Regions from separate parts of the Streptococcus sp. 517s genome, predicted to be linked through region 1. Evidence: predicted binding sites of a transcription regulator. Region 1 holds the regulator's gene; the other holds the start of a gene.
The links. The regulator NrdR, encoded in region 1, represses ribonucleotide reductase genes. The targets are predictions, from matches to a motif close to ACACNATATATNGTGT.
Positions count from the first base shown of each region.

Region 2: the regulator NrdR is predicted to act here: its motif matches at 1,302-1,317, upstream of nrdH (glutaredoxin-like protein NrdH).

Region 1 covers NZ_CM136847.1:444,766-447,935, reverse strand. The annotation lists gene ACVX3R_RS02515 (DnaD domain protein) at 1-992, opposite strand, end outside; gene nrdR (transcriptional regulator NrdR) at 993-1,466, opposite strand; gene ACVX3R_RS02505 (GntR family transcriptional regulator) at 1,607-1,972, shown strand; gene ACVX3R_RS02500 (ABC transporter ATP-binding protein) at 1,977-2,672, shown strand; gene ACVX3R_RS02495 (hypothetical protein) at 2,688-3,170, shown strand, end outside.
Region 2 covers NZ_CM136847.1:1,005,236-1,008,405, reverse strand. The annotation lists gene nrdE (class 1b ribonucleoside-diphosphate reductase subunit alpha) at 1-889, opposite strand, end outside; gene nrdH (glutaredoxin-like protein NrdH) at 970-1,188, opposite strand; gene ACVX3R_RS05125 (phosphocarrier protein HPr) at 1,551-1,814, shown strand; gene ptsP (phosphoenolpyruvate--protein phosphotransferase) at 1,819-3,170, shown strand, end outside.

The sequences.
Region 1 (3,170 bases):
TCTCGAATCCGAAGCACAGCTTCTTCTGCTGTTCGAATTTTTTGATAAGCATAGTCATTGGCAACCTTCATGGCATATTTTTCATTGACATTTGCCGAATCAACCTTGTTAAAGGTTAGAAGCAAGACGATATTGATGACTTCGTCCAACAAGCCTAAAGACGCCATCTGATGAAGGAGTTCTCGCTCGCTCTGGGTGATGTTTCCCTTACGCGTTTGCTTGATTTCGGCTAAAAATTCCAGGGGAGTTTTATTTTTGGCTTCCCTGATAATGGTCATTTCTTTGGGGCTAAAGTCAGAAGATGCTGGCTTTTGCGCAATCTTTTCACGCATGCGTTTGACTGAAATAACCTGAGCCACCGCTGTCGCCTTGGCTAATTGATAGATTTCAAACCAGGTCCATTTCTTTTCATCTGCGATGGCAAACAATTCCAAAACATCTGCTTGCTCGTTTTCAAAACGCAGACCATCTCGAGCCATCAAGCGCTGAAAATGTTCCAAATCAAAATCATTTTTCACCCTGTTTTTTGACTCGATTGGTATCACTTCTTCAGTCAGGTTTGGAAAAACTTGGCTCAAAGAAACCGAGAGTGCTTCTCCCTCACTTGGAGCTTGCTTCATGGAAGCAAGCGCAGTATCCCCAATCTTTCTCTCCAATAATCTGCTATAGACAGAATGACTTAGAAATTCCTGACTGGAGAGGGGAGGATGAAGCTGTAATTCATAGGTTTCTCCCCTTTGATAAAGGGTCAACAAATCCAAAGCAGATAAAATTTTAAAGGATTGGAGCAAGGTCGGCATGCCGAAGTTTAAGTGGTTAAGGATATGGGAAAAGAGATGCTCCTTTTGCCCTCCATCCCAAAAGGTAATGGCATATAGATAGAGGCTCAGTGCCTCCTGACCGATAATCGGGAGGTAGCACTGCACCAGAGAAGATGTATCTTGCGACACCCGATTATTCTTTAGAAAAGAAAAACGGTCATTTGGTTTCATCTATTTTTCCTTTTTCTTCTTAGAGGACTGAGTGATCTGCTGGAGAAGGCTCTCCAACTCACTCACATCCTTAAAGCTACGGTAAACACTGGCAAAACGAACATAGGTAATCTCATCCAGCTCTGCCAATTCTTCCATGACTAAGGACCCAATATATTCACTTTGGATCTCATTCTCACTGCGACTACGGAGTTTTTGTTCGATGCGATTGACCACCATGCCGATCTCGTCACTTGAAACAGGGCGTTTCTGGGCTGAGCGGATAATCCCATTAAAGATTTTATCTCTCGAAAACTGCTCACGTGTACCGTCTTTTTTGACGACGACCAGCGTTCTTTCTTCTACTCGTTCATAGGTTGTAAAACGATGCTGACACTCGTCGCACTCACGTCTTCGACGGATGGTATTTCCTTCTTCGGCTTGTCGACTATCAACAACACTAGACTTGGTAGCCCCACATTTTGGACAACGCATGCATTTCCCTCCTTGTCGTTTTCTTTTCATTATACCATTTTTTGAGCAATTCCCAAAACAATTCTTATTTTTACTTGACAAGTTTTTTGTTTTATTGTATTATTTAATTAGAACAATAAAGATAAAGAAAGGAGACTATGATGTCCTGGTCATTTGATAATACAAAACCCATTTATTTACAGATTATGGAAAAAATCAAACTACAGATTGTTTCCCATGAACTGGAACCCAACCAACAGCTCCCTACTGTGAGAGATTTGGCGAGCGAGGCTGGTGTCAATCCCAATACCATTCAGCGCGCCTTGTCTGACCTTGAACGTGAAGGATTCGTTTATAGCAAACGAACAACTGGTCGTTTTGTCACCGAGGATTTGGACCTCATCGTTCAGTCCCGCAAACAACTTTCCGAGGAGCAACTGCAACACTTCGTCTCTTGCATGCTTCAATTTGGCTACAAAAAAGAAGAACTGCCAAATGTATTAAGCGACTATATTAAAGGAGTTTAAGACTATGACACTACTAGCACTTGAAAATGTATCAAAATCATATGGAGCAACTGCGGCACTTGACAATATCTCACTAGAGATTTCAGCTGGAAAAATTGTCGGGCTCCTTGGACCAAATGGATCCGGAAAAACAACCTTGATCAAACTGATCAATGGCCTCCTTCAGCCAGACAAAGGACGTGTTCTCATTAACGAACAGGATCCAAGTCCTGCTACCAAGGCGATCGTATCCTATCTACCAGATACGACTTATCTCAATGAACAGATGAAGGTCAAGGAAGCCCTGACTTACTTTAAAACCTTCTATCAGGATTTCAATCTTGAAAGAGCCCAACACCTTTTAGCCGATCTCGGTATTGATGAAAACAGTCGCCTAAAGAAACTATCAAAAGGGAACAAGGAAAAGGTCCAACTCATCCTGGTTATGAGCCGTGAAGCCCGCCTATACGTTCTGGACGAACCAATCGGAGGCGTGGATCCAGCTGCCCGTGATTATATCCTCAATACCATCATCAATAACTACTCCCCAACCTCTACGGTACTGATTTCAACCCACTTGATTTCAGATATTGAGCCAATCTTGGATGAGATCATCTTCCTCAAAGACGGAAAAGTCGTCCGCCAAGGAAATGTTGATGATATTCGTTACGAGTCAGGTGAATCAATTGACCAGCTCTTCCGCCAGGAATTTAAAGCCTAAGCAAAGGAGATTATTATGTTTTGGAATCTAGTTCGTTATGAATTTAAAAATGTCAATAAATGGTATCTGGCACTCTACGGTGCTGTACTTGCAATTTCAGTTTTGATTGGAGCTTTTATTAGCAGTCTTAGCCAGAGTTACAATCCTAACAATGCTGCTTATTTCATCTTCTTTTTAGTACTAGTCTTTGGAGGACTCAGCGTCACTCTTTGGATTGCAACAATCTTTTTAATCATCCGAAGATTCAAGGGGAGTGTTTATGACCGCCAAGGGTACTTGACCTTGACCTTGCCTGTCTCTGAGCACCAAATCATCATCGCAAAACTTTTAGGTGGTCTTGTCTGGTCCATCTTAAGCTATATCGTCTTTATCTTGAGTGTATTGATTATCTTCTTCTTAACACCAATAGAAAAAGACTTCACTGCCCTCTATAACTTCATTTCCCCTTACCTCAGCTACGGCTGGCTGTATGCCCTATCACTATTTGTCGGGTCAATC
Region 2 (3,170 bases), 560 kb from region 1:
TTTTACGAGCCAATTCGTAGAATTTATCGGGTACTACAACACCAAGTGAAAGAGTCTTTACACGAACTTTTTCATCAGCATTTTCTTTCTTAGTTGAAAGGAAAGCAATGATATCTGGGTGAAAGACGTTGAGGTAGACAACCCCAGCACCTTGACGTTGACCTAATTGGTTTGAGTAAGAGAAGCTGTCTTCAAAAAGCTTCATAACTGGTACGACACCAGAAGCAGCACCTTCATAACCCTTGATAGGAGCTCCAGCTTCACGAAGGTTGCTGAGGGAAATTCCCACACCACCACCGATACGTGAAAGTTGAAGAGCAGAGTTGATAGAACGTCCGATAGAGTTCATATCATCTGTCACCTGGATCAAGAAGCAAGATACCAATTCTCCACGACGAGCACGTCCAGCATTCAAGAAGGAAGGAGTAGCAGGTTGGTAGCGTTGGTGGATGATTTCATTGGCAATATCAATCGCAACGGCTTCATCACCGTCAGCAAAATAAAGCGCATTAAAGAAGACACGGTCTTCCATATTTTCAAGGTAGTATTCACCGTCGTTAGTCTTCAAGGCGTACTGATTGTAAAACTTATAGGCAGCCATGAATGACTTAAATTGGAAGTTTTGGTCCTTGATAAATTGATGCAATTCTTCCAAAAACTCTGGACGGTACTTCTTGAGAAATGCAGTTTCAATATAGTTATGTTCAATAAGGTAGTTGATTTTATCAGTGATTGAATCAAAAACCATAGTGTTTGGAACCACATTTTCTTTAAAGAAAGCATCCAAGGCTTCCTTATCTTTATGAAGCATGATTTGTCCATTAACAGGACGGTTGATTTCGTTATTGAGACGGAAGTAAGTTACGTCCTCAAGATGTTTTAATCCCATAAAAATTCCCTTATCTAATTACAAAAGAAAGGCTTCTAAGTTAGCCCTAGAAGCAGTTTCTTCTGGATGATGTACTAAGATTATGCTAACTGTTTCAGTTTTCCTGGTTGGAAGCCTGAAAAGATTTCAGTTGGTGTTTGGATAACAGGAGCAGCACTGAAACCAAGCTCTTTAACTTGATCAATATACTCAGGTTGCTCGTCAAGATTGATCTCACGATAAGCGATATTATTACTGTCCAAGAAACGCTTGGTCATCTTACATTGGACACAGTTATTTTTAGAATAAACGGTTACCATTTTCGTAACTCCTCTTTCAAAATAGATTACTTTCTTAGTATATCAGAAAAAAAAACTTTGTCAAACTTTTTAAACTAAATCTTGTGCTAAAAAGTTACGGTTTTGAAATCAAAGCACAAGATATAGTGTTTTTTGAAAACATGAATTTTGACTTCCGTTGAACTGTCAAACTTTCTCAAAATAAAAAAACTACATACTGTATATTGGCAATATAAATAGAAGATTTTCAGCAAGTTATCAGAAAGGAAAACGAAGAAAATCCATAAAATACTTGAAAAATTATCTAGAAGGTGATATAATACAGTCTTGTAAGGGTTATCACATATAATCCAAATAAGAAACAATTAAAGGAGAGTCAAACTATGGCTTCTAAAGATTTCCACGTAGTGGCAGAAACAGGTATTCACGCACGCCCAGCAACATTGTTGGTTCAAACAGCTAGCAAATTTGCTTCAGATATCACTCTTGAGTACAAAGGTAAATCAGTAAACCTTAAATCTATCATGGGTGTTATGAGTCTTGGTGTTGGCCAAGGTGCTGACGTTACAATTTCAGCTGAAGGTGCAGATGCTGACGATGCAATCGCTGCTATCTCTGAAACAATGGAAAAAGAAGGATTGGCATAAGGAAATGACAGAAATGCTTAAAGGAATCGCAGCGTCAGATGGTGTTGCAGTTGCTAAAGCATATCTACTCGTTCAACCGGATTTGTCATTCGAGACTGTTACAGTCGAAGATACAAACGCAGAAGAAGCTCGCCTTGATGCCGCTTTACAAGCATCACAAGACGAGCTTTCTGTTATCCGTGAGAAAGCAGTAGGTACGCTAGGGGAAGAAGCTGCTCAAGTTTTTGACGCTCACTTAATGGTGCTTGCTGATCCTGAAATGATCAGCCAAATTAAAGAAACTATCCGTGCGAAGAAAGTGAATGCAGAAGCAGGTCTGAAGGAAGTGACAGACATGTTCATCACTATCTTTGAAGGTATGGAAGACAACCCATACATGCAAGAACGTGCAGCGGATATCCGCGACGTGACAAAACGTGTATTGGCAAACCTACTTGGCAAAAAATTGCCAAACCCAGCTTCTATCAATGAAGAAGTGATTGTGATTGCGCATGACTTGACTCCTTCAGATACAGCTCAGTTGGACAAAAACTTTGTAAAAGCTTTTGTAACCAACATCGGTGGACGTACAAGCCACTCAGCTATCATGGCGCGTACTCTTGAAATTGCAGCAGTATTGGGTACAAACAACATCACTGAAATCGTTAAAGATGGTGACATCCTTGCCGTTAACGGTATCACTGGTGAGGTTATTATCAACCCAACTGATGAGCAAGCAGCAGAATTCAAGGCAGCTGGTGAAGCTTATGCGAAGCAAAAAGCTGAATGGGCACTCTTGAAAGACGCTAAAACAGTAACTGCTGACGGTAAACACTTTGAATTGGCTGCTAATATCGGTACTCCAAAAGACGTTGAGGGTGTCAATGCCAACGGTGCCGAAGCTGTTGGTCTTTATCGTACAGAGTTCTTGTACATGGATTCTCAAGACTTCCCAACAGAAGACGAGCAGTATGAAGCTTACAAGGCTGTACTTGAAGGAATGAACGGTAAACCTGTTGTCGTTCGTACAATGGATATCGGTGGAGATAAGGAACTTCCTTACTTCGATATGCCTCATGAAATGAACCCATTCCTTGGATTCCGTGCCCTTCGTATCTCTATTTCTGAAACTGGAGATGCTATGTTCCGCACTCAAATCCGTGCTCTTCTTCGTGCGTCTGTACACGGTCAATTGCGTATCATGTTCCCGATGGTTGCGCTCTTGAAAGAATTCCGTGCAGCGAAAGCAGTCTTTGACGAAGAAAAAGCAAACCTTCTTGCTGAAGGTGTTGCAGTTGCGGATAATATTCAAGTTGGTATCATGATTGAAATCCCAGCAGCAGCAATGCTTGCAGACCAATTTGCTAAAGAAGTTGA